Regions from separate parts of the Caballeronia sp. Sq4a genome, predicted to be linked through region 2. Evidence: predicted binding sites of a transcription regulator. Region 2 holds the regulator's gene; the other holds the start of a gene.

Region 1 (10,088 bases), 460 kb from region 2:
GTCGACGGTCACAACATGGTGATCGGCGGAACGAGCGCGGTCGCACCGCTATGGGCCGGGCTCATCGCGCGCATCAATGCGATCAAGGGCGCGCCGGTGGGATACATCAATCCGCAGCTCTACAAAAACCCGTCGCTGCTCGTGGATATCACGCAGGGCAATAACGGGGATTTTGCGGCGTCGGCCGGATGGGATGCGTGTACCGGGCTCGGACGGCCTGATGGCAAGAAGGTGCAGGCTGCCGTGAGTTGAAGCGGGCACGGCGTGCTCGTGATGCAACAAGTCATGCTTGGCGAGCACGCCGGCGGCCGGAGGGATCGTTGGAGCATTCACGGCGAGACGCGCGAAGTAATCTACCGCAACAAGACGCACGCCCGACACGGCGGTCTCAGCGACCGGCCTCATTGGCGCCTGGCAGCCATACCGACGAAGCCCGATGCCTTTCGAGGCACATACTTCGTGTGCTGCTGAAGAATATCGCGCTGCTGGTTCCCTCTGGTCGCCTCTGCGCCGACTGGAGCACAATGAATGCGGAAGTCGACGCGCGGGCGGCGGGCTGGCACCGCCGAGCGCTGCTAATCACGACGCGTGGAGGTTGCTATGAAAAGCCTCAAGGGTAGCTGCTTAACGCTTGCGGCCTTGTCGCTCCTACAGGCCGGAAACGCTGCTGCCGCCGACGTCTCACAAGGCGGACGACATTTGACAGCGACGGAGTGCCGTGACCTGTCCGCGATGAAAAACAAGCAGCCCCCGACAAAGACGCAACACCGCAGCGAGCTCTCGGCGTTGAGAAAAGCCGGCTACAACCCTGCACCGTGGCACGACGACCCCCACTACCCCGCGAACCTGCACGCAGCGCAGCGCTTGGTCGACCAGTGGTTCGAGACGGAGTGCAAGTAAGTGGCGACGGCCGGCAATGGCCGATTAAGCGATTGCGAGCCCGCCGCGCGACCGCAGATCGGGACTGCCTGAAAGTCCCGGAAGGAGAAATGACATGATTGGTGTTTTCGTCAGATTTCGCTACGGCGACGACTTCGATGAGCAAGCCGTTCGGCACATCGCTCAGACCGCGCGCGCGAAGTTCGAAGGAATGGCGGGCTTACACTCGAAAGCGTTCACGGTCGATTCCGCGCGGCGCGAGGCGACGAACTTCTATGTGTGGGACTCGGACGACGTCGCCAATGCATTCTTCTGCAATGAAAATCTGGATCGAATAGCGGGCCTGTATGGCGTGCGCCCCGACGTTAAGTTCGTGCAGATTGCCGCGCTGGTGGAGAACAAGGGCGCGTGACGCCGCGGTCAATGAGGACGGCCCGAGGTGTCCGGTGTCAACGTTATATGCAGGGGTTCGGGGCGCAATTCATGGCTTCGTCATCGAAGAAGAGCCACGCGGGCCACTTCGCGCCGAGTCGCCTTGCGAGCGCTTCGCCGCCTTGCTCCATGACGTAAATATCGTTGCAGAGATATGGGAGGAGGCGCGACTTCACCGGCTTTCACAGCGCGTCGCATATCGCCCGTATCATCCGTGGACACGCGCTGTTCCCGCTTTCATTCCAGCGTGAGCACGACGCGACCGTCCACCTTCCCGCTTTTCAGATCGGCGATCACCGAGTTGATGTTCTCCAGCCGGTCTCGACGGATGTGCGCGCGCACTTTGCCTTCGGCGGCGAAGTCGAGTGCTTCCTGGAGGTCGCGCCGCGTGCCGACGATGGAACCCCGCACGGTGATGCCGTTGAGGACGGTCGAGAAGATGGGCAGCGGAAAGTCGCCCGGCGGCAGGCCGTTCAGAGACACTGTGCCGCCTCGGCGCACCATGCCGAGCGCCTGCGCGAACGCGCTGCGCGACACGGCCGTGACCAGCACGCCATGCACCCCGCCGATCTCCTTTTGGATGACGGCGGCGGGATCGCCGAGCGATGCATCGATTGCCAGCTTCGCCCCGAGATCGCGGGCGAGCGCGAGCTTGGCCGGATCGACATCCACCGCGACCACATGCAGGCCCATCGCGATGGCGTATTGGACTGCAACGTGCCCGAGCCCGCCGATGCCGGAAATGGCGAGCCATTGTCCGGGCCGCGTGTCCGTGACGCGAATGCCCTTGTAGACGGTCACGCCCGCGCACAGAATCGGCGCGATCTGGTCGAAGGCGACCTGCTTCGGCAGGTGGCCCACATAGTCGGGGTCGGCGAGTACGTATTCCGCATAGCCGCCGTTGACCGAATAGCCCGTGTTCTTCTGCGCATGGCAAAGCGTTTCCCATCCCGAGAGGCAATGCTCGCAGTGGCCGCACGCCGTGTAGAGCCACGGCACGCCGACGCGATCGCCTTCCTTCACCTGCGTAACGTCCGCTCCAACGGCGGCGACGTAACCGACGCCTTCATGACCGGGAATGAACGGCAGCGTGGGCTTCACGGGCCAGTCGCCGTCGGCTGCGTGGATATCCGTGTGACAGACACCCGACGCCGCGATCTTCACGAGTATCTCGTTGCGGCCCGGCGTCGGAACCGGCACTTCTTCGATGCGCAAAGGTTCGCCGAACGCATGAACGACAGCGCCTTTCATCGATGTACTCATGAGAAACTCCCGTGGACGAAAGACGGCGACTCGTGTGGTGAGGCACCGGACGTGCGGTCAGTATGCGCGGCAACATTACGGGGCCTTTGACTCAGGTCAAGCGAAGCACGAGACCACATGTCCTTCTGTCATCGCGTCTTTGATCCGGCGTTGTTGCGATAACGAGGCGTAAATCCGTGAAGATGAGCGGCATCGGATACGCAGCCAGGGCCCTCGCGTGAGCGTGGCCAAAGCGGCGAGTCCTTCACGGATTCGACGACGAAGCGACGAACGCCGCAGCGACTAACCCCTGTCGGCCAAGAGTCGCGCGAGGCGCGAACGTTGAGCCGTGTACTCAGGCAGCGACGTCGCAGAGGCGGGCCAACATCAATCCGGTCGCTTGCTGTGTTGCGCGGATCGGTCGCACCATTCCGGAAGACGTCGGCCACATGGAAAGCGACTCTCTGCACTGTCTGACGCAACGCCAGGAAGGCTCCGACGACTCGACGACTATTTCACTCCGGCCGGTCCTTCACGACCTGTACCACGATTCTTCGATTCTTCCAGAACAGGTCGTGCACGCGCGGCTGCAGGCGCCGCAGCAGCTCCGGATCAGCCCTTTCGAATATCAGCACGGCCGCTGGCGCCGAGCCGTCCCCAGGAACACGCTCGATTCCGTCGCACGGAGGAAAGCCATACTTGGCCAAGAACTGTTTGATCTCGTCGTCAGAGCTTTCCGCTTCGATATTGTTCACTAGCACGAATGTCATGATGTTGCCCTCGAACCCGTCGAGTCCTCGCTGTCGGACTGCCTTCGATTTGCACGGCATGGCATTAGAACCTTCAAACGGCACCTGCCGATCGCTATCAATCCGACGCTAGGATTGCGCCATCGCCACGCTTCGCCGTTCGCGCTCAGAGTCGCGTTTCAACACGTTTCGAATGCGCGCGAGCATCGCCGTCTGCGCCTCTGTGGGGCGGATCTGGCGAACCCGCTCATCGGCCAAAATCTTGTCGAGCAGCGCGAGCAGCTTCCCGCACTGGGCGCGCTCGGCCAGAAGCACGGGCAGCGTGAGAAGCGCCTGTTCCGGCTCGAATTGCACGATGATTTCCTGCTCACCCCCTATCCGGCGCCACTGTTCGATCGGAAGCGCCGGAAGGTAGCCGCCATAGTCCTTCAGCATCTCCTGGCCCAGTGTGAGTTCGGCCAGCGAGACGGGCTCTCCCTTGGGCGACAACAGATGCCAGATGCGTGCGAATGCTTCGGCGAAGCCGCCGTGCGTGACGGATGCCAGCGCGTTCTTGACCACTGCGAGACTGCGCAGGTCCGGCTCTGCTTCCGTTTGAGGCCCCGCCGCCTTCTGTTTGTCGGCGAGATAGAGCGAGAACATGTTCCCGTATATGTAGAAGAACGCCGACTCAGTGAGCGCGTCGCGCATCGCTCGGTAGTAATCGAGTGAGGCGCTCACCAGGTCCGAAGCCTTGCTCTCGGCCGTGCGTAGCGGATCGTCCGGGCCGACCGCTTCCCGGTGCGCCTTGACGGTCTGCGCGGCCGGACCGAGCCACCATAGCCACGGGTTGGCATCCGAAATCACCCAGCGCTGAAGGCGCAAGGGATGCAATTCGCGCAGCATCTTGGCGCTCATTTCGTTCGACATGAACTGCACGAGCGGCTGCGCGAACAGTTCATAGGCATGCTGATTGAAGTCCGAGACCGCAGCAACAATCTCGAATGGCTTCTCGTCGACACGCTTGAAGCGATTGAGCCGCGCACGGATGTCCTCGAGCTGGTGTTCGCGGAACTCGACATCGTATTGAGTCCGCTCCGCATCGCCCGGGCGCTCGGTGATGACCATCTCATACAGGCCCGGCGTCAACAGCTCGATCGCCTCCAGCACGGAGACGATCTGCGAATACTCCTTTTTCGCGACCTTGCCTGATACGAAGATACCAAGATGGCCGATGTCCTGATGCACGAGCCCAACAATCACCTGTCCCCGCGCCTTGATCTCCTCGGTGCTGCCATACACGTCCGCAACCCAGTTGAAGGCTTGCTGAGGCGGCGTGATGTTGTCGCCCATCGACGCAAAGAGGATGATCGGCGAATGTATTTCTCGCAAGTCGAAGGTTTTTCCATTATCTGACTGCACACCGCCGGACCATAGCTTGTTGCCGACGAAGAGATTGCGGGTGATCCACTCGATCTCGTCGCGGTTCAACAGGTAGTAACCGCCCCACCAGCGTTCGAACTCGAGAAAGCGCGGCGGCTCGGTGTCGATGTTGGAATACACCTTGTAGTACTTGTCCCAAAGGCTGTTTGCGGGGTTCAGGTTCTCGAAGTTCTGCACGAGATGGGCGCCGTCGAACTTTCCGTTGCCCACATCAGCGGCGAACGATGACATCCAGGTGCCGCCGAGCATGCCGCCGGCATAACGCATCGGGTTGTCGCCTTCCCCTTCGCGCCATGCGCCGCCCCAATAGGACATCGGCGCGCCGTTGATGACGATGGGTCCGGTGTCCTCCGGATCGGCGGCTGCGAGCATCATCGCCGCCCAGCCGCCCTGGCAGTTTCCGACGATCGCAGGCTTCGGACTGTCGGGATGCAGTTCACGCACTTTCTTGACGAACTGCTGCTCGGCTGCGCACACGTCGAGCATCGTTTGCCCGGGCTCGGGGTCGACGAAGAATATGACGAAGTACACAGGATGTCCGCCACGCAATGCAACGCCCACCTGTGAGTCGTCCTTGAAAGCGCCAATACCGGGACCATGTCCGCCACGCGGGTCGATGATCACGTAAGGCCGCTTCTTCATATCGATTCTGACGCCGTCGGGCGGAATGATTTTCAGCAGTGCATAGTTCACCGGTCGTTCGAAGCTGCGGCCGTCGAGAAGCGTCTCATGTTGAAAGTGCAATACGGGCGTGGGCCCACCCTCGAGTTCCATGTGCACGAAGTTGTTGCCGCGTTCGCGCATCGTGTCCCAGAAGAGTATCGACCGCTGCACAGAATCGACTGCATAGCGCCAGCCATTCTGCGCGCCCGTCGGCGTTGCGAGCGTGGCAGGCCACGCCGCTGAACTGCCACCGAGCGATTCGCGCATACGCGCCTGGAAAGACTCGCAAGCGAGCTGACTGCGCTTCTGAAAAAGCAACCCGACTTTGAGGGCAATGTCGTGGCTGCGGGACAGTTGCGTTCCTGCATCCATGGGGGAGACTCGCAGATAGAGTGAATGGGCAATCGTCGCGCTAGCGGTTGCGACGTTTGCAGCATGTTGCTCGTAGCCGCGAGACGCTGGCTTGATACAGATCAACCGGGCCGTCGGCTGCGACGCATCCATATCTGCACATGTCGATGGTCGGCACGTCGAGCAAAGCGATCGAGAAGCAGCGCTAACTTGGAGGATGAAAACTTACGCCGTCGCAGTCATTGCGCGACGATCTTTCGGGTAGACGGCACGTTGATGTGCATCAAAGAAATCCCGTCGCGGCGCGGATAGGTTGAATACCGACAAAGACGAACCATCCCCCACGGCACGCATCGACTGAGGCATTCGGCTCACGTCCAGGTCGGTCGGGGCAACGATGCTCACTTGTCATGGCCACCCTATGTTCATCGTCGAGTATTGGATCATGAGCGAGAGTAGCTACTGCGCGCCTCACATGGCAAAGCGGTCACGGCGTGCGCTCGCGGCCACGCTTGCAGTGGCGCTTTCGCTCGTACTGGCGAGTTGCGCGGCCCCCGACATGCACCCTTCCGTCGACATGCCCGGCCGATTCGCTGCGGCGCCGGCATCCGTCGATGAACCCGAGACCGCCTGGTGGGACAGCTACGGTGACCCGGTGCTGGGGGACCTGGTTCGTCGGGCGGCGCAGGAGAACCGCGACATCAAGGTTGCAATGGAGCACGTGCGCGCGGCGCGGGCCGGCGAGACGATCAGCCGGTCATGGCTGTTTCCCAGCGTCGGGATTTATGGCGCAGCCTTCGATCACAAGACCGGTTTCGATTCGTTCTTCAAGCAGACCGTGCCAGAGGCCGCCGACACGAAGGGTTGGCAAGCCGGCGTCGACGTCTCCTGGGAAATCGACATCGCTGGCCGACTGCGCGCGGGCGCCGCAGCGGCCGCCGCGGACACGCGCACGGCGGAGGACGTCGCGAGAGGCGTGCGTCTGCTGGTCGTGTCGGACGTGGCCACGAACTACTTCACGCTCGTCGGCGCGTTGCGGCAACTCGATACGGTCCGCGCGATCTCGGCCGCGCGTGACGAGACGCTACGGCTCGTGACGGCTCGCCAGCGCGTCGGCCTCGCCACGCCGTTCGACGTCGAGCGAGCGCAGACCGAAGCGGCGACGGCCCACGCCGCAATACCGCCGCTGGAAACGCTGGCCGCGGTGTCGCGTCATCGCATCGCCGTGCTCATCGGCGATCAGGCGTTCGCCGCGTCGAGTATCGCGCCGTCGCGCGTCGATATTGCCGCTCCGACCGCGCGCGCCGGACAGCCAGCCGCACTCTTGCAACGCCGGCCGGATCTGCTCGCCGCGCAGGCGCAACTCGACGCAGCCAATGCGCGTCGGCAACAGGCGAAGGCCGAATGGTTCCCCCGTCTCTTCCTCGGGGCCCTGTTCGGCCGCGAGGGGCTCGACGTCAACGGCATGGCGCTCGGCGCGGCGCGCTTCACCAATGTAGCCGCATTACTCGCGATGCCGATCTTCAACGCGGGACGGACGCAAGCCCTGAACGACATCGCCGAGAGCGGGCAGAAGGAAGCGGTGCTTCGCTACGAGAACGCGATCGTGCGCGCACTCGAAGATGTCGAGAATTCGCTCGTCGCACTCGACGACGAGCGGCAACGCGCGCAACTGCTGGATGGCGCCGCCAGTTCGGCCGAGGCGGCCCTGCGACGCGCCCAGTCGCTGTACGACCGCGGGCAGACCGATCTTTTGCCGCTCCTCGATGCAGAGCGCTCGCGCTTGTCAGTGCGAGTCAGCGCCAACGACGCCAACACCCAACTGCTGCTCGACAGCGTGCAACTGTACAAGGCACTCGGTGGCGGGTGGGAAGTGTTCGAGCCCTCCGCGACATCGAGCGGTGCGGATGCAGCACATTCCCCGAAATCCTGAACCATCGTCCGAAACGAGGAACTGTCGTGAGAACCCATGTCTGCCGGGCGCTTCCAGTCATATGCTTCGCCGCGATCTTGTCAGGCTGCTCGGAAAAGCCGCCACCTGAAGCGTTGCGTGTCGTTCGCACAGCGGAGATCCGCTACGACAAGACTCAGGAGACGGATCGATACTTCGGCTCCGTGCAATCGCGCTATGAAGTCGATCAGGGTTTCCGCGTCGGCGGGAAGATCGTGAGCCGCAAGGTGGACGTGGGCATGAAAGTGCATCGAGGCGACGTCCTCGCCGTCCTGGACGGCACAGATTACAGGCTTGCGGTGCAGGCCGCGCAGGAGAAGTTGACCGCGTCGCAAGCGCAGGCCCGGCAAGCCGAGTCGGATCGAAAGCGGCTGGAAGCGCTCAAGGCCGATGGTTCGGTCAGTCCGTCCGACGACGAAAAAGCGCAGACGAACGCGCGCACGACGCGTTCCGCCGCCGAAGCCGACGCGCGCAATCTCGAACTCGCCCGCAATCGTCTCGAATACACCACGCTGCGCGCGGAGCAGGACGGGGTCGTCACGAGCGTGAAGTTCGAGACCGGCCAGGTGGTGGCCGAAGGGCAGCCCATTGTCTCGATCGCGAAGGACGCCGAGCCCGAGATCGTCGTCAATGTGCCGGAGGACCATGTGCAGTCGTTCAAGACGTCGCGATACAAGGCATGGCTTGCCAGCGCATCCGCCGACACGTTCGATGTCGTATTGCGTGAACTATCGCCCCAGGCTGCGGCGCAAACCCGCACCTTCCGCGCGCGCCTGAAGCCCGCGGTGCCCCGATCTCTGCCGCTTGGCGCAACCGCGACGCTCGTGGTCGAGCGCCCGGCGGCGCAAAACGACGTGGCCGCTATCCCGGCTGGTTCGATCACTCAGAATAATGGCCGGCCCGCAGTCTGGGTGGTTCGTCAAGAAGGGACCAACGCAACCGGAAAGGTCGATCTCATGCCCGTCGAGCTGCGCGGGTATCGCAACGACGACGTGCTTGTCTCCGGGCTGCCGGCCGGCGAGTTGGTGGTCACCGCGGGCGTGCACAAGATGGCACCGGGCCTGAAGGTGGCACTTGGCGGCGTTCGGAGCGAAGTCGAAACGAAGAAGGTTTCACATGAAGTCGCTCAATCTCACTGAATGGGCGCTGAACCATCGCGCCATCGTCCTGTTCCTGATCCTCTCGATCACGATCGGAGGCGTGCTGGGCTTCACCAGGCTCGGTCAGCTGGAAGATCCTAACTTTTCGGTGCCTTCGATGACGGCGGTGGTGATCTGGCCCGGCGCGACCGCGCAACAGATGCAGGACGAGGTAGTCAACCGCATGGAGAAGAAGTTCGAGCAGCTCGACCACTTCGACAAGGTCAAGACCTACGCCCGGCAGGGATACGCCGGCATGCTGATCTCGGTCAAGGGCGGTACGTCGCATGCGGACCAGCGCGAAGCCTGGTATCAGGCGCGCAAGAAGTTCAGCGACATCAAGCTCGAGCTGCCTGACGGCGTCATCGGTCCGATCTTCAACGACGAGTTCAGCGACGTCACCGGCCTGCTATACGCGGTCAAGGGCGACGGCATCAGTCAATGGGAGCTGAGCGACATCGCCGAGGACATCAAGCGGCGCCTGCTCAGGGTGCCGATGGTCAAGAAGGTCGACGTCTACGGCAAGCAGGCCAAGAAGGTCTATGTCGAGTTTTCCAACGAGCGCCTCGCCGCGCTCGGCATCACGCCCCTCCAGATTGCGGAAAGCGTGCGCAATCAGAACGCGGTGGAAGCAAGCGGCCAGATCGATACCAGAACTGACCGCCTGATGGTGCGGGTCAGTGGTCAGTTCAACGACCTGGACGACATCCGCAACGTTCCGATCGCTGCCGCCGGGCGCGTCATCAAGCTCGGCGACTTCACTACCGTCACGCGAGGCTACGAGGACCCGCCGCAGTACACGATCCGCCACAACGGGCAACAGGTGCTCATGCTCGGCATCGTGATGACCGACGACGGCAACATCGTCGAACTCGGCAAAACGCTTCAAGGCACGATCGCCAGGGTGCAGTCGGAGCTGCCGTACGGCGTCGAGCTCGAGCGCGTGGCCGACCAGCCGACCGTGGTCGGCGAATCGGTCTGGGAGTTCGAGCGCTCACTGCTGGAAGCGCTGGCGATCGTGCTGGTCGTGAGCCTTCTGAGCCTCGGCTGGCGTACCGGCATCGTCGTGGGCCTTTCGGTGCCCATCGTGCTCGGCGTGGTCGCGCTGGTGATGCTCTGCATGGGCTGGAATCTCGAGCGCGTGTCGCTCGGCTCGCTCATCATCGCCCTCGGTTTGCTGGTCGATGACGGAATCATCGCCGTCGAGATGATGGTGGTGAAGATGGAGGAAGGCTGGGACCGCGTGAAAGCCGCCGCGTT
Region 2 (10,088 bases):
GATCGCCGACCGTTATCGCGATGTCCCGGGCGCGAGCGACATGCTGGCGGCGAAGCTGCGCGCGGGCGGCAAAGCGCACTGGGGCGCGCACTGGAGCGAGACCGCGATGCCTTCGGCCGTGCAGCGCGGCGGCGGGCCGCTGTCGCGCGACGATGCGGGCAAGCTCGTGCAGTGGGTACTCAGCCAATGAGTGAATTGGCTCATCCGACTCAATGAAGCAAGTCCGCGAGCGTGAGGTGAATCGGGCTCTTGCTCGGCCCCTGTTGGGCGAGCTTGCGCGCGGCCACGTACAGAAAGTGCGCCGGGTCCGCGCAGAAAAGGTTCTTCATGCTGGCCGGCTCGATATGCGCGACCTGCAATAGCTCCTTGAAGACATCGGCATCGACAGCAAAGCTTTGCGGTCTTCCACCGATGCTGCCGACGAATTCGATTCGGTCGGGTGCGAAGCGCACGGGCGCGTCGAGTGTCAATTCTGCAATCATCGCAATGCTCCACATCGGGTGGCTCGCGCGGCGTCGCGAACAGTTATCAAGCTCGCCGCGCGCCGCGCCCCGCGATCCTCAAATGCCCGGCATGATCGGATACGGGATGGTGTGGTCCTCCACCTGCTTCACGCCGGGCGTGCGTTCGGCCGCGACGCGCATGGCATCGAGCTGATCGCTCGACCAGACCGTGCCCCACAGATGCACCACACCGTCGCGCACGACGATATTGCGGCCGGGAAACGCCCAGCCGCGTCCCGCCAGTTCGCCCATCAGCATCGCGCGGATTTCCTTGTCGCTCGCCGATGCAGGCGCGGCGGCATCCTCGACAGCGGCCGACGCGATCGCCTGCACCAGATTCGACCGGCTGACAATGCCTGCGAGCCGCCCGCCGCGCAACACCGGCACGCGCTTGATGTGGTGACTTTCGAGCACGGAGGCAATCTCCGACAGTTCGGTATCCTCATCAACGCATACCGGCTCCCGGCTCATGATTTCGCCGACCGTGCGAGCGTTCGCCTTCACGTAATCCGCCGCTCCGTCGGAGCCGATCATTTTGAGCCACCACGACTGCCGGCCCGGCTTTCTTTCGGTATCGTTCTCGCTGCGATGGAGCAGATCGCCCTCGCTCACCATGCCGATCACATGCTGGTCGTCGTCGACGACGGGAGCGGCGCTGATGCGGTGCTGCACGAGCAGCTGCGCCAGTTCATGCACCGTGGTTTCGGGCTTCACCGTGATGACGGCAGAAGTCATTACGTCGCGTGCTTGCATCATGAACTCCGTTACTTTTGGATGGCAGGGCGAGCGGTCGATTGCGTCGCTCGCGCGTGTGGGTCTTGATCGGTAACGAACACGGATCAACCGAACTCCAGGTTGTCGATGACCGCGGTGACACCGCGCGTCGCCCAGGCCGCGCCGCGTGCCGCGTTTCGCTCCGTGGCACTGCCGACTTTGCCCGAGAGCGTGACGGTACCGTCCTCGACCTTGATCGCAATGTGTCTGGCTTCGCGCTCGGCGTGACGCGTCAAGGCACCTGCGATCTGCTTGCCGATGTCTTCGACCGCGAAATCGGATCGCACGCGAATCAGGTCGGTCACCCCCGTGACACCACGCAGATGCGCGATCGCGCGCACGGCCTTGTGACTCTGGTACGCCCACTCGACATCGCCACGCAGCGTGACATGGCCCCTTTCGACCTGCACGTTGACCGCGCCTTCGGGCAACCCGACGGTCCAGCGCAGCACGGTGTCCGCGGCGTTCGCGATGTCGGAGTCATAGCGCACCTCGTGATGCGGCAGGCGCACGTCCATCTCGACCACCACTGCGCGCACGCCGGCCACCCGGCGCACGGCCTTCTCGGCCGCGAGCTTCTCGGCGTAGCTTTGCGGATGTCCGGACAACGTGACGATGCCGCCCGATACCTCGACGCCGATTCGCGCCGCGACGACTTCGGGCGTCCATTCGAGTTCTTCTTCCACGTCCTGCTTCAGCTTCCAATCCTCTTTCATGGGGCGCACCTCGTCGATGGCGGTCAGTTGATCTTCAGGCGCTTCTGGTCGGCGGGCGCCTTTTTCGGCAGCGTGAGCGTGAGCACGCCGTCCTGGTATTGCGCGGTGGCGGCGGCATCGTCGATCTCGCTACCCAGCGAGAACGAGCGGCTCATCTCGCCCGAATAGCGTTCGCGGCGGATCACGCGCTCGCCGTCCTTCTGTTCCTTGTTGCGCTCGCTCTTTGCATGGATGGAAACGGTGTTCCGATCGATCTTCACATCGATATCCTTCTTGTCGACGCCGGGCAGTTCGGCCTTCACCTGATAGGCCGCGTCCGTTTCGCTGACGTCGAGCTTCACGTGGCTCAACGGCGTGTCGTCAGGCGAAAGGCCGCGTAGCGGCCGAAACAGGCCCTGAAACATCTCGGATACGGGTTCCATCGAAAAGGGATCGAAGCGCGTCATGTTGCTCACGGTTGTCTCCTTGAGAGCGAGGAAAGAAAGGGGACCGGCCCGAGCAGGGGTCGGTTCGGCACACCGTTAGGATCCCGCATGATTAATGCAGGAGCACGGAATCAGTCTACGTCGTGCGTGTCCGGCGCCATTGACCTGCATCAACCGACAGTGCGTTTCGCCGGCCGCGTTCATGCGGCGCACGTTCCGACTCTATGGACGCGTGGCCGGACGCCGTTGATCCATGTCAACCGTCCTGATGCGCCGTCTGCGACGATGACGCATCGAAGCGCATCTGCTTGAGGACGTAGCCATGCATCCGACCATTGCGACCGACGCCTGGGATATCGATGAGGCGTCCCTCTCACCGCTTGCCGGCGACGCCGCGAAACTGCACTTCGCGCTTCGCTATGCGGTGCTCGCGCCATCGAATCACAATGCGCAGCCGTGGCGTTTCGTCGTGGACGGCTCGAACGTGCTGCTCTATGCGGACCGTACGCGCTCGCTGCCCGTCATCGATCCGTTCGATCGCGAGCTCATCATTGCGTGCGGGGCGGCGCTCTTCAATCTGCGCGTCGCCATTCAACATGTCGGGCTGCGGTACGCGATCACGCTGTTTCCGGACCACTTCGACCCGGACGTGCTCGCGCACGTCCGTGTATCGCGCGAAGGGACGCACGACGGCGCGCTGGCCGCCCTGTTCGACACCATGACGCGGCGGGTGACGACCCGCGAGGCGTTCGACGCAAGCCCGATTCCGGCGGACACGCAAGACGCGCTCGTGCAGGCCGCGCTCGACGAAGGCGTCGATGCAGCCGCCATCGCATCGGCGCCGGCACGCGAGCACATCGCCGAACTTGTCGCACAAGCCGATCATCTGCAGTTTCACGATCCCCGCTTCCGGCGCGAACTGGCAAGCTGGATCCATTCGAGCCGGCGCGGCGACGGCATGCCCGGCTATGCAGCGGGCGTGAGCGCGCTGCTCGACTTCGCGACGCCGATCACCGCGTCGGCGATCCGAACGTTCGATCTCGGCAGCGGCGTGGCAGCCGTGCATCGCGAGCTCGCCGAGCATTCGCCGATGTTCCTCTGCATCGGCACGGGGCAGGACGATCCGTCCGCGTGGCTCGCTTCGGGGCAGGCACTCGAGCGCGTGTTGCTCACTGCGGTGTCGTTCGGGCTGACGGCGTCGTATCTGAATCAGCCGATCGAAACCGACTCTCTGCGCGACGCCGTGCGCAAGGAAGCCGGCATGAGCGCGCTGCCGCAACTGCTGCTGCGCATCGGTCGCGGTCCGCGCTGCGCGCATACGCCACGGCGCGCGATGTCCGATGTCGTCGTGTCATGAAAGGGAGCGTGCGCACGAACGCGTGACGAACAAATTCCCTGCGTCTACACTGGGAACCGGTAAATCGGGCAGCCTGCCACCGGAGATCCCAGATGCGCAGTTCTTGCGATTCGTCCACGTCAGCGGACCGCGCGCCGGCGGGCGACGAAACGGTCACTTCTGCCCTCACGACGGACGCGCACTTTCGCCTCCTGGTGGAGTCCGTCGAAGACTACGCAATCTTCCTGCTCGATGCGCAGGGCAACGTGGCGACCTGGAACAACGGCGCGCGGCGCATCAAGGGCTATGAGGCGCACGAGATCATAGGACGTCACTTTTCCGCCTTCTACCCGCCCGAGGATATCGCCGCGCGCAAGCCCCAAAAGGAACTGGACACCGCAGCGCGAGCTGGACGCGTCGAAGACGAAGGCTGGCGCGTTCGCAAAGACGGATCGCGCTTCTGGGCCAACGTCGTCGTCACCGCGCTGCGCGACGAAAAAGGGGAGCTAATCGGATTCGCGAAAGTCACGCGCGACATGACGGACCGCTTGCGGCTCGCGGAGCTTCAGCATGCGCGCGATCTGTCCGCGCATGTTCAGGCTGCGCTCGAAGACGAGCGGACATCCATTGCGCGCGAACTGCACGACGATCTCGGTCAACAACTTGCGTCGCTCAAAATGCAGATCGCGGCGCTCGATGCGCAGCGCGACGGCGCAGGTTTCGCCCGCCATTCGCTTCGCGACACGCAGGGCATACAGGCGCAGATCGACACGGTCATTGCTTCCGTGCGGCGCATCGCAGCGGGTCTGCGTCCGCCGGTGCTCGACGATCTCGGTCTCTTCGCTGCCATCGAATGGCTCGTCAGCGACTTCCGCCGCCGCTATGGTCTTGACGTCACGCTCGACGTCTCGGGCGATGAAGTCGGCTTTGGACCGGACGCGTCCACGTCCGTCTTTCGTCTGGTGCAGGAAGCGTTGACCAATGTGGTTCGGCATGCCGACGCGAGCAAGGTGCGCATTGCGATACGGTGCGCGGAAGACCGCTACACGTTGACGATTCAGGACGACGGCCGCGGGGCCAATCTCGCCGGGCCACGCGCTGCCAACGCCTTCGGTCTGCTCGGCATGGGCGAGCGCGTGCGGCAACTCGGCGGCGTCATTGCGTTTCAGAGCAGCCCGGGCGAGGGCTTTCGTATCAGCGTCGATCTTCCGCTCAACGGACTCGCCTGAAGCGGCGGCCGATGAATGGCACCATGCGACGTATGAAGCAGGAACACGCCGATCGCAGCGATCGCGAGGCTCGTTGCAATCAGCGCAACGCTCGCGCGGCTTGTGGACAAATTGTTATTTAGTCGTACGTATCACATAGATGCGACCACCCCTACACCGCAATCGTCTTCGACGTCTTGAGTCCGATCCACATCAAGCCTTCTCGCAGTCCGGCCAGCAACGCATCGCTCTCGCTGACGTACGTCGATGCGTGTTTGAAGCGGTGAGCGAAACGCCCGCCCTCCACGTTCGGATGTTCGAGGCCGATCGAGCACATGAAGCCTCGCGGCGTCTCCTCCGTCTGGCAGGTGACGACCCACTGCGCGGCTTCCACTCTGGCTTTGAGCGACATGTTCGTTCTCCGTTGGACGCTTTTCACTCTATGCGCCGCGCCTTTGGGCGCGTTTGCGTCAGATCAAAGGAATCACGCGCCGAACGCCGCCTTGCGCCGGCTTGATCTGCATCAAGGGCGGGCGAGCGGCGGCCGGTAGAGTCGGGCGCAAGGAACGAATCGTCATTCCGATGCCGCGCTCGACGCGACTGCGATTACCCGCCACGAGGCCGCCATGTACACCCGCATTCTTGCCCCCATCGACGGCAGTCCCACGTCCGCGCACGCGTTCGACGAAGCCTTGAAGATCGCGCGGGACAATCACGCCGCACTGCGGCCGCTCTTCGTGGTGGACCTGCAGCCGGTCGCCTATGACGTCGCCGCCACCTTCTATCCCGACATGCGCGAGGCCATGATGGAAGAAGGCCGGCGCCTGACCTCGGAAGCCGCGAAGCGCATGGATCGCGAAGGGGTCGAGGGAACGCCGTTCATCGGCGAAGTCCAGTTGACGGGCGACGACATCGCCCAGCGCATCTGTCACTGCGCGGAAGATTTCGGCGCCGACCTCGTGGTGATGGGCACGCATGGCCGTCGCGGCTGGCGGCGCCTGGTGCTCGGCAGCGTGGCCGAACGCTTCGTGCGGCTCTCGCGCTGGCCCGTGTTGCTCGTGCCGGGACGCGATGCCGAGGAACTCGCGAGACGCCAGGCGGCTGCCGCCAGCGATTGAGACCGCGAAAGCCTGCGCGTGCGTCGGCGGGGCATCGGCGATAATGCATTCACAACGCGCTTACTGGCACCGCCCGGTCTGGCTCGAATAGCGCGACCGCGCGGACTTTCGCATCAGGCCGATATGACCAACAACGTAGGCCCGGATTCCGTCACGGCATCGGCTGCTTCGGCAGGTCGTGTCGTCGCGCTCGCGACCGCTCTCATCGCCGGCGCGATACTCTTTGCGGCGTGGTGGGCCGTCGTTCGAAGCACGCTGAGCGCTTCGGTCCTTACGCCGCGCGTCACGGCATTGCTCATCGCGAGCGGACTGGCTAACGCCGCGCTGCTCGCCTGCCTCGTCTACGTCGTGCTCCTCATACGCCGCCGCGCGGCCGGTGTCGCGCCCGCGTCGGCTACATTGCCGCAGGCGCGGCTCGACGGCATCATTCGCTCGACGACCGAAGCCATCATCACCGTCGATGCGCAGCAGCGCATCGTGCTCTTCAATCCGATGGCCGAGCGCGTGTTCCGCTGCCCGGCGAGCGAGGCCATCGGCGCGCCGCTGTCGCGCTTCATCCCCGAGCGATACCGCGCGGCGCACGAGGAACAGGTCCGGCGTTTCGGTCAGACGGGCGTGTCCGACCGCCAGATGGGCGCGCAGCGCGTGCTCTACGGCCTGCGCGCGGACGGCGAGGAGTTTCCCGTCGAGGCATCCATCTCCCAGATCGACGATATCGACGGCAAGCTCTTCACGGTCATCCTGCGCGACGTGACTCAGCGCGTGCAGGCCGAGGCCGAACTGCAACGTTCGCGCGAGGAACTGCGCGCGCTGTCGGCTAATCTTCAGCACGAGCGCGAAAAGGAACGGACGCGCATCGCGCGCGAATTGCACGACGATGTCGGACAAACACTGAGCGCGCTGAAGATGGACGTCGCCGCCCTCGAAGCGCGGCTGACTGCCAGCGCCGCTCAGCGCGACGACGTGGCCGGCCAGCTCGCGCGCATGCGCAGTGCGATCGACGGCAACATCGCTTCGTTGCGGCGCATAGCCGCTCATCAGCGGCCCGTCATGCTCGATGATCTCGGACTTGCCGCCGCCATCGACTGGCTCGTCGACGACTTCACGCAACGGCAGGGCATCGACGTGGAATGCGAGTTCGGCACGGGCGAGATCGCCTTCAATGCGGACGCAGCGACCGCCGTTTTTCGTATCATTGAGGAAGCGCTCGACAACGTCGTGCTGCATGCCCGCGCGAGCCGCGTGAAGCTCTCGCTCGGCGCGGATCATGCCCATTGCGTGCTGCGTGTCGAAGACGACGGCGTGGGCGCGCCCGCGTTACCCGGCGCGAACAGCAAGTCGTTCGGCCTGCTCGGCGTGCGCGAGCGCGCGAACGCGCTGGGCGGCACGGTATTGATCGAATCGAACCCGGACGACGGCTTCGCGCTGACTGTCCGGCTGCCGCTTGCCGCCGTGAGCGAACAGGAATCGCAACCATGACGATAAAGGTGCTGATTGCGGACGACCATGCGATGGTGCGGGAAGGCTTGCGCCATATCCTCGACAATGCGCGCGGATTCGAAGTCGCAGGCGAAGCGAGCGATGGCGCGAGCACGCTCCAGCTCGCGCGCTCGACCGATGCGAACGTGCTCGTGCTCGACCTGTCGATGCCCGGCCGCCACGGGCTCGACCTGCTGAAGCAGATCAAGGAAGAACGGCCCGCGCTGCGCATCCTCGTGCTCACGATGCACGCCGAACAGCAATACGCGGCGCGGGCGTTCAAGGCTGGGGCGTCGGGTTATCTGACCAAGGAAAGCGCGAGCGCGGAACTGGTTGCGGCGCTCGCGAAGGTCGCGGCGGGCGGCGCGTATGTCAGCCTCGCCATGGCCGAGCGCATGGCGCAAAGCCTCGCCGAACCGGCCGACGCGCTTCCGCATCAGCGCCTGTCCGACCGCGAGTTCGACGTGTTCCGGCGGCTGTGCGCGGGCGAATCCATCAACGAGATCGGCGACGCCCTGTACGTGAGCGCGAAGACGGTCAGCACGTATAAAGCGCGCATCCTCGAAAAAATGAACATGCCGCACGAGGCCGCGCTCGTGCGTTATGCCGTGCGGCACAAGCTGCTGGACGACGACACGGACGACAGCGACGCGAGCGACGCGAGCGGCGCGAACGACGCAAGCCGCGACGTTTGAGCGAGAGGCTTGTCAGGATTTCCCTACACCGCTTCGGAAACGCCTACCGAACTTTCCACGCGCGCCGATATATTTTTGAGATGGCGCGGCAAATAATTCGATGCATCAACCAACCGTTGCGCATCTAGGCTGTCGGGCCTTGCGATCGAAGCTGGCACGCGTGCGCGAATCGAGTTCGACAGGAGGCGTCATGTTTCAGGTAAGCGATGGCAGAACTGCTGCGTCACCCGCAACGGCACCGGCCTCGCGCCGCGTGTATCAGATCGCCCATTCAACCCATTTCACCCGTTCCGCCAATAGCGCCGATCGCGCCGGCTGCGACATCAAGCACAAGTCCGTACGCTGTTCGACCTGCTCGATGCAGCGCGTCTGCATGCCGAGCGGGCTCACGCCGGATGAATCCGCGCGTCTCGATGCCATCATCTGCTCGACGCGCACCGTGCGGCGCGGCGAATCACTCTACCGTTGCGGCGACGCGTTCCAGAGCCTTTATGCGGTGCGCAGCGGCTGCTTCAAGACCGTGGTGCTGCACCGCGAAGGACAAGAGCAGCTCACGGGCTTCTACCTCGCGGGCGACGCGCTCGGACTCGATGGCGTGAGCTCGGACCACCACAGTTGCGATGCGATCGCGCTCGAAGACAGCGTCGTATGCATCATTCCTTTCGACCTGCTGGAACTGCTCTGCCGCGAAGTCAAAGCCATTCAGCATCATGTGCACCGGCTGATGAGCAGCGAGATCGTGCGCGAATCCAGCCTGATGATGTTGCTCGGCACGATGACGGCCGAGCAACGCGTCGCGGCCTTCCTGCTGAACATCTCGACGCGCATGAAGGCGCGCGGTTATTCGCCGGCGCAGTTCGTGTTGCGCATGACGCGCGAGGAAATCGGCAGCTATCTCGGGCTCAAGCTGGAAACCGTGAGCCGCATGTTCTCGAAGCTCCAGAAAGCCGGCGTGGTCGATGCGCGCGGCAAGGACGTACGCATTCTGGATCAGGCGGAACTGGAAAGCGTGTGAACGAATGCGCTCACGCCGCGATGCGCAGCACCGCGGCGCCGACCATGCGACCTTCGCGAAGATCCGACAGCGCGCGGTTCGCGTCGGCGAGCGGATAGACGGTCGTTTGCAGATGGAGCGGGATGGACGCCGCGCGCTGCATGAATTCCTGACCGTCGGCGCGGGTCAGATTCGCCACCGACACGATGCGCCGCTCGCCCCACAACAGGGCATACGGGAACGCCGGAATATCGCTCATATGGATGCCGCCGCACACGACGATGCCGCCCTTCGCCAGCGCCGCGAGCGCCGCGGGCACGAGCGCGCCGGATGGCGCGAAGACGAGCGCGGCGTCGAGTTCATCGGGCGGCCGCTCATCGCTGCTTCCGGCCCACGCCGCGCCGAGCTGCATCGCAAGCGCTTGAGCGGCGCTGTCTCGCGCGCGCGTGAACGCGTAGACAGTGCGGCCCTCGTGCCGGGCGATCTGCGCGACGATATGCGCCGCCGCGCCGAAGCCGTAAATGCCGATGCGCCTCGCATCGCCCGCCATCTTGAGCGTCCGGTAGCCGATGAGTCCCGCGCACAGGAGCGGCGCGGCTTCGACGTCGCCGTAACGCGACGGCAGATGCAGACAGAAGCGGCTATCCGCGACCATTCGTTCGGCGTAGCCGCCGTCCAGCGTATAGCCGGTGAAGCCGGGGCTGTCGCACAGATTCTCGCGGTGCGTCGCGCAATAGGTGCAGTGGCCGCAAGTGTGCCCGAGCCACGGCACGCCCACGCGGTCGCCCACGACAAAGCCGTCCACGCCCGCGCCGATCGCGGCGACGCGGCCGACGACTT

The links. The regulator FNR, encoded in region 2, switches genes on or off when oxygen is low (the NO sensors DNR and NnrR bind a similar motif). The targets are predictions, from matches to a motif close to TTGATNNNNATCAA.
Region 1: the regulator FNR is predicted to act here: its motif matches at 2,661-2,674, upstream of adhP (alcohol dehydrogenase AdhP).

What each region holds. Positions count from the first base shown of each region.
Region 1 is NZ_CP084252.1:478,192-488,279, forward strand. It holds gene LDZ24_RS21805 (protease pro-enzyme activation domain-containing protein) at 1-252, shown strand, start outside; gene LDZ24_RS21810 (DUF4148 domain-containing protein) at 601-900, shown strand; gene LDZ24_RS21815 (hypothetical protein) at 995-1,291, shown strand; gene adhP (alcohol dehydrogenase AdhP) at 1,549-2,574, opposite strand; gene LDZ24_RS21825 (RNA-binding protein) at 3,069-3,323, opposite strand; gene LDZ24_RS21830 (DUF3141 domain-containing protein) at 3,432-5,759, opposite strand; gene LDZ24_RS21835 (efflux transporter outer membrane subunit) at 6,214-7,671, shown strand; gene LDZ24_RS21840 (efflux RND transporter periplasmic adaptor subunit) at 7,698-8,828, shown strand; gene LDZ24_RS21845 (efflux RND transporter permease subunit) at 8,806-10,088, shown strand, end outside.
Region 2 is NZ_CP084252.1:15,959-26,046, reverse strand. It holds gene LDZ24_RS19735 (c-type cytochrome) at 1-190, shown strand, start outside; gene LDZ24_RS19730 (hypothetical protein) at 210-482, opposite strand; gene LDZ24_RS19725 (CBS domain-containing protein) at 561-1,256, opposite strand; gene LDZ24_RS19720 (BON domain-containing protein) at 1,343-1,993, opposite strand; gene LDZ24_RS19715 (Hsp20/alpha crystallin family protein) at 2,017-2,448, opposite strand; gene LDZ24_RS19710 (nitroreductase family protein) at 2,741-3,775, shown strand; gene LDZ24_RS19705 (PAS domain-containing sensor histidine kinase) at 3,868-4,983, shown strand; gene LDZ24_RS19700 (hypothetical protein) at 5,135-5,374, opposite strand; gene LDZ24_RS19695 (universal stress protein) at 5,589-6,080, shown strand; gene LDZ24_RS19690 (PAS domain-containing sensor histidine kinase) at 6,204-7,559, shown strand; gene LDZ24_RS19685 (response regulator transcription factor) at 7,556-8,254, shown strand; gene fnr (fumarate/nitrate reduction transcriptional regulator Fnr) at 8,445-9,269, shown strand; gene LDZ24_RS19675 (zinc-dependent alcohol dehydrogenase family protein) at 9,280-10,088, opposite strand, start outside.